2 regions of the Stenotrophomonas sp. YJH_SMC_73 genome follow, and region 1 is predicted to be linked to the other one. Evidence: riboswitches for the same ligand, from Rfam matches in the RefSeq annotation. Region 1 holds a riboswitch; the other holds the start of a gene.
The links. A riboswitch is a leader RNA that binds a small molecule or an ion and turns the genes downstream of it on or off. The one in region 1 is predicted to bind glycine.

Region 1 (3,402 bases):
CACTGCGCAAAAGCTGTGCTATCAATACACCCCATGAACGCAGCCGCCACCCGCTTTTACTGGTATTACTTTCCGAAGCCACTGGCGGAGGAAGGACTGCGCTCACCCTGAAGAAAGCTTCAGACGCATTCCCGAAAGCCGCCAGCGAACCTGGCGGCTTTTTTCATGCCGCCACGCTGGGGACCCCAACGTTCCGGAGATCTCCTGCAATGCCCCCGCACACCGACGACCTGCGTATCCGCACCATCGAACCGCTGACACCGCCTGCCCAGCTGCTGGCGATGCTGCCCTGTGACGATGAAGCCTCCGACACCGTCAGCGCCTCGCGCGCGGCCCTGCACCAGATCCTGCACGGCCGTGACGACCGCCTGGCAGTGGTGGTGGGCCCGTGCTCGATCCACGACCCGAAGGCCGCCATCGAATACGCCCAGCGCCTGAAGCCGCTGCGCGACGCGCTGGCCGGCGAACTGGAAATCGTCATGCGTGTGTACTTCGAGAAGCCGCGCACCACGGTGGGCTGGAAGGGCCTGATCAACGACCCGGACCTGGACGGCAGCTTCAGGATCGACAAGGGCCTGCGCATTGCCCGCGGTCTGCTGCGCGACATCAACAAGCTCGGCCTGCCGGCCGGTGTCGAATTCCTCGATGTGATCTCGCCGCAGTACATCGCCGACCTGGTGGCGTGGGGCGCGATCGGCGCGCGTACCACCGAAAGCCAGGTGCATCGTGAGCTGGCCTCGGGGCTGTCGTGCCCGGTCGGCTTCAAGAACGGCACCGATGGCAACGTCAAGATCGCCGCTGACGCGGTGGGTGCGGCGTCCAACCCGCATCACTTCCTGTCGGTCACCAAGCAGGGCGGCACCGCCATCGTGTCGACCACCGGCAATCCGGATTGCCATGTGATCCTGCGGGGCGGCAAGCAGCCGAACTACGACGCCGGCAGCGTCGCCGACGCCTGCCAGGTGCTGGCCAAGGCCAAGCTGCCGACGCGCCTGATGATCGACGCCAGCCACGCCAACAGCCTGAAAAACCCCGAGAACCAGCCGAAGGTGATCGAGGACATCGCTGTTCAGCTGGAAGACGGCGAACAGCGCATCGTTGGCGTGATGATCGAGAGCCATCTGGTCGGTGGCCGCCAGGAACTGGTGGAAGGCCAGCCGCTGGTCTACGGGCAGAGCATCACCGATGGCTGCATCGACTGGGACACCACCGTGACGGTGCTGGAGCGTCTGGCTGCGGCCGTGCGCGCCCGTCGCGACGTGAAGGTGTCCGAAGCAGCCTGATGGAAGCCGCCCGAGTGCGGCACGTGTGTGGATGGCGGCCAGCGCCTGCGGGGGTGCGGCCGCGATCAGGGCCGGTCGGAGTTGGAGGCCGGCCCATCTGCACCGGCGATGCGCCTGGCGCTGCGCATGAGCGACAGCGCCAGGTACATCGCCGGGGTGGTGATACCGCTTCCTGTAGCGTCGAGCCATGCCCGACCTGCGCGCGAAGCGCGTTGGTTTCCTGCAAAGAGCAGTCGAGCATGGCTCGACTTTACGAAGAGGCTCAATGCACTTCGTCGTGGTAGACGAACTTCGGCATTTCCCAGCGGTAGTGGATCGCCAGCAGGCGCAACGCGAAGCCGCCGCCGAGGCAGCACAGGATCGCGGTGGCATCGGCCACGCCCCAGTGCAGCAGCAACAGATAGGCCGCGCCGGTCAGCAGCGCGATGATCGCGTACAGCTCCTTCTGGAAGATGAGTGGTACCTCGTTGCAGAGGATGTCGCGCAGCACCCCGCCGAACGCGCCGGTCAGCATGCCGGCGATCAGCACGATCGGCATTGCATGGCCGGCTTCGCGCGCGATCGAGCAGCCGATCAGGGTGAAGGCGATCAGGCCCAGGCCATCGAGCACCAGGAAGGTGCGGCGGAAGTGGTGCATCCAGCGCGCCACCCAGGTGGCGATCAGCGCCGCGCATACGGTGAAGCCCAGGTACTCGGGATGCTTCACCCAGCCCAGCGGATAGTGGCCGAGCAGGATGTCGCGCAGCGAGCCGCCACCGAGGGCGGTGACGCAGGCGATCATGACCACGCCGAACAGGTCCATGCGGCGGCGGCCGGCGGACAGTGCGCCGGTCATGGCTTCGGCGGAAATGGCGATCAGGTAGATGATGGACAGCAGCATGGGACAGGCTCCGGGCGCGGTGGGGCCGGCCATGCGCGACCACCGCCACTGCCTGCGCAATGACGGGATGACGATGACCGGTGCCGCTCCCGCTGTCCTTTTGCCTGAGAGTTCAGCGGCATGGGCCGCGTGCCCCTTCGGCGGATCGTCCCGGGCATGCCCGGTGACCTCTCTCCAGCTCGGCGAGTCGAATGCATGGTTGGTGGGATTCCAGCCCACCGGCCTGAGCGATCATGGGAGCCTGCGCCTTCGGCGGGCGCCAGCGCGGCGCCTCTCTCCTGCATTCGGGCGCCAGTATATCCGCTGCAGTGCAGCACGGCATAATCCAGGCATGGCCTCGTCCGTCCGCCCGTGGTTCCTGTACCTGCTCGAATGCCGCGATGGCAGCTATTACGCCGGCATCAGCACCGATGTGGAGGCGCGTTTCGCCGCCCACCAGGCCGGCAAGGGCGCGCGCTACACCCGGGCCCGGCCGCCGCTGCGCGTGCTGGCCGTGCGCGAGTACCCGGACCGGGCCGCGGCCTCGCGGGCCGAGTGGCAACTCAAGCAGCAGCCCCGCGAACGCAAGCTGGCCTGGCTGCAGGCAACGGATCCTGCGCTTCTGTAGAGCCGAGCCCACGCTCGGCTGTTGTTCCGTCTGCCCGATGCGGGAGCCGAGCACGGGCTCGGCTCTACAGTAGATCCACGCCCTGCGTGGATGGGCTACCCGGTCCATGCGATGATCGCCCCGCGCCCAGAGCTGGAGACCCGGATGTCCACGATCGCCCTGCTGTTCGCTCTCTCCGCAGCAACGAGCCCTGCCGCCGACCCCGCCACGATCGCGGCCATCGAAGCCACCTGCCACGACTACGTCGATGGCCAGCTGGAGGCCGACCCGCAGCGCGTCGCCCGTTCGCTGCACCCGGACCTGGCCAAGCGCGCGGTCCTCGGCGATACACCCGACGAGCGCCTGGGCCTGCGCCGGATGTCGAAGGAAGAGCTGGTCTCGTTGACGAAACAGGGCGCGCTGAAGACCCCGAAGGATCAATGGGATCGCCGCTGCACGGTGCTGGACGTGACCGGCAACGCGGCCTCGGTGCGGCTGGAAACCCCGTGGTTCGTCGACTACTTCCACATGGGGCGTTTCGACCAGCGCTGGGTCATCGTCAACGCACTGTGGTACCCGAAACCGAAGGCGCACTGAGCGATGCGTGCCGCCGGCAACGCATGGATCTCCGTCGTCGTGCTGGTCGCCGGCAT
Region 2 (3,402 bases), on a different contig from region 1:
CAGCGACGAGGCCAGGCCGCGCTGGTGCGGGTACATGTCCAGCACCGCCAGCGCCAGGATCGGGAAGATCAGCGCCATGCCCATGCCACCCAGGAAGATCGGCAGCACCGCCCACGGCAGCACGAACTGCGGCGCCAGCGCCACGTAGCCGACGTTCAGCAGCACCGACAGCGCGCACAGGCCGAAACCAATGGATACCTGGCGGGTGGGCGTGGTGTGCCCGGCCATGCGCCCGGACAGGAACGAGCCGGTGGTCATGCCGCCGATGGTGGGGATGAACAGCCAGGCGAAACCGCCCTCGCCCAGGTGCAGGTGCTGCATCACGAACACCGGTGCCGAGGAGATGTACAGGAAGATGCCACCGAAACCGATGCTGCCGGCCAGCGCCAGGCGCAGGAAGCGCGGATTGAAACCGATGCGCACGTAATCACGCATCAGCACCCGCGGCGACAACGGAACGCGCGCTTCGAGCGGATGGGTCTCCGGCAGGTAGCGGGCGGTGGCTGCCAGCAGAACCAGTGCGAACACCACCAGGAACCAGAAGATCAGCGGCCAGCCAGCACCGCTGAGCAGGATCCAGCCACCGATGATCGGCGCGATCGCCGGGGCGATGCCGAACAGCATCGACACCTGGCTCATCAGCCGCTGCGCGTCGTGACCGTGGTACAGGTCGCGGATCACCGCGCGGCCGACGATCATGCCGACGCCTGCGGACAGGCCCTGCAGGGCGCGGAACCCCAGCAGCGTGGTCAGATCGGTGGACAGCGCACAGCCGACCGAGGCGCCGACGAACACCACCAGGCCGCCGAGGATCACCCGCTTGCGGCCCCAGGCATCGGACAGCGGGCCGTGTGCCAGGCTCATCAGGCCGTAGAACAGCAGGTACACGCTGATGGTCTGCTGCACCGCCACCTCGTCCACCGCCAGGCGCTGGGCCAGCTGCGGGAACGCGGGGAAGATGGTGTCGATCGAGAACGGACCGAACATGGCCAGGCCGGCGAGCAGCAGGGCCATGCGGCGGGTGGAAGGAGCAACAGCGGCGGTCATGGAGAAGGCGTCCGGCAGGGCCATGCGCGGCACGCACGGCGGGCGCCAGTCCCCTGCAGCAGGGACGGCGCCAGATGAATTCGGGTATCCGCCCATCATAGGTGGGGATTGCGCCTGACGCCATGCAGCAGTGCACAAAACGCACGGGCGGGCCATCGGCCATTCAGGCGCCGCGGCCGGGCCCGCAGGCGGCTGGCGCGCCCCCAACGGGCTATAATCGGCGGGCAACACGGTGGGAGAAGCGGAACACCGCTGCCGAAGGCGCAACGCCCGTAATCGCTCAGGCCCGATACCACCCGTAACACAACTCTGGAGAGACCGGTTCGATCCGGCGCCGAAGGGGCACGAAGCCGCGGTTTTCCGCGCTTCCAAACTCTCAGGCAAAAGGACAGAGGGGCGCCCCGCAGACCGCCGACCGGCGGCTTGTGCCCGTGCGTGTGCCCTTTCCTGACGGATCCTTCGCCATGTCCCAGAACACCCCTTCCCTGCGTGAGCTCGAGCACCACAATGCGTTCGTCGAGCGCCACATCGGCCCCAACGATGCCGAGATCGCGCAGATGCTCGACGTCGTCGGCCACGCGTCGCTGGATGCGATGACCGATGCCATCGTACCGGCCAAGATCAAGTCGCCGGCGCCGCTGGCACTGCCGGAATCGATGACCGAAGTGCAGGCACTGGCGAAGATCCGTGCGATCGCCGACAAGAACACCGTGCTGCGCAGCTTCATCGGCCAGGGCTACTACGGTACCCACACGCCGAACGTGATCCTGCGCAACATCCTGGAAAACCCGGCCTGGTACACCGCCTACACCCCGTACCAGGCCGAGATCTCGCAGGGCCGCATGGAAGCGCTGATCAACTTCCAGACCCTGTGCGCCGACCTCACCGGCATGGAAATCGCCAACGCCTCGCTGCTGGACGAAGCCACCGCCGCAGCTGAAGCGATGACCCTGGCCAAGCGTTCGGCCAAGTCGAAGTCGGACACCTTCTTCGTGCACGACGCCGTGCACCCGCAGACCCTGGAACTGCTGCGCACCCGCGCCGAGCCCATGGGCATCGTGCTGCGCGTCGGCACCCCGGCCGAGGCACTGGAAGCAGAAGCCTTCGGCCTGCTGCTGCAGTACCCGGACACCTTCGGCCAGATCGGCGACTACAAGGCGCTGGTCGAGGCCGTGCACGCGCGCGGCGGCCTGGTGGCCGTGGCCACCGACCTGCTGGCGCTGACCCTGCTGGCCGCCCCGGGCGAATGGGGTGCGGACATCGTGGTCGGCAACAGCCAGCGTTTCGGCGTGCCGTTCGGCTTCGGCGGCCCGCACGCCGCATTCATGGCCTGCCGCGACGCCTACAAGCGCTCGATGCCGGGCCGCCTGATCGGCGTCTCGGTCGATGCCCAGGGCAACCCGGCCTACCGCCTGACCCTGCAGACCCGCGAGCAGCACATCCGCCGCGAGAAGGCCACCTCCAACATCTGTACCGCACAGGTGCTGCTGGCGGTGATGGCCTCGATGTATGCCGTGTACCACGGCCCGGAAGGCCTGACCCGCATCGCCCGGCGTACCCACCGCCTGGCCTCGATCCTGGCCGCCGCGCTGCGCGAGGCCGGCGTGCAGGTCGGTGGCGACTTCTTCGATACGCTGCACATCACCGGCGTGCATGCCGATGAGATCCACGCCAAGGCACGCGCCGCCGGTTACAACCTGCGCGCGATCGACAGCGACTCGGTCGGCATCAGCCTGGACGAGACCGCCACCCGCGGCGACGTGGTCGCGCTGGCCGCCGTGTTCGGCGCGCAGGCCGACATCGATGCGCTGGATGCCAGCACCGCCGACGCACTGCCGGCCGGCCTGCTGCGCCAGTCCGCGTTCCTGACCCATCCGGTGTTCAACACCCACCACAGCGAGCACGAACTGCTGCGCTACCTGCGCTCGCTGGCCGACAAGGACCTGGCGATGGACCGCACGATGATCCCGCTGGGCTCGTGCACCATGAAGCTCAACGCCACCGCCGAGATGATCCCGGTGACCTGGCCGGAGTTCTCGCAGATCCACCCGCTGGTGCCGGCCGACCAGGCGCTGGGCTACAAGGAACTCATCGACACGCTGGAAGCGATGCTGGTCGAATGCACCGGCTATGACGCGGTCAGCCTGCAGCCGAACTCCGGCGCGCAGGGCGAGTACGCCGGCCTGCTGGCGATCCGCGCCTACCACCGCTCGCGCGGCGAAGGCCACCGCGACATCTGCCTGATCCCGGATTCGGCGCACGGCACCAACCCGGCCTCGGCGCAGATGTGCGGCATGAAGGTGGTGGTGACCAAGACCGATGCCAACGGCAACGTCGACGTCGAGGACATCCGCC

Region 2: another riboswitch for glycine. It lies ahead of gcvP (aminomethyl-transferring glycine dehydrogenase); the one in region 1 lies ahead of AC5P8R_RS00480 (trimeric intracellular cation channel family protein).

What each region holds. Positions count from the first base shown of each region.
Region 1 covers NZ_JCAFTJ010000001.1:97,015-100,416, forward strand. The annotation lists gene AC5P8R_RS00475 (3-deoxy-7-phosphoheptulonate synthase) at 210-1,283, shown strand; gene AC5P8R_RS00480 (trimeric intracellular cation channel family protein) at 1,546-2,163, opposite strand; glycine riboswitch at 2,246-2,351, opposite strand; glycine riboswitch at 2,365-2,454, opposite strand; gene AC5P8R_RS00485 (GIY-YIG nuclease family protein) at 2,495-2,770, shown strand; gene AC5P8R_RS00490 (nuclear transport factor 2 family protein) at 2,915-3,346, shown strand; gene AC5P8R_RS00495 (hypothetical protein) at 3,350-3,402, shown strand, end outside.
Region 2 covers NZ_JCAFTJ010000009.1:97,300-100,701, reverse strand. The annotation lists gene AC5P8R_RS15340 (multidrug effflux MFS transporter) at 1-1,047, opposite strand, end outside; glycine riboswitch at 1,347-1,449, shown strand; gene gcvP (aminomethyl-transferring glycine dehydrogenase) at 1,512-3,402, shown strand, end outside.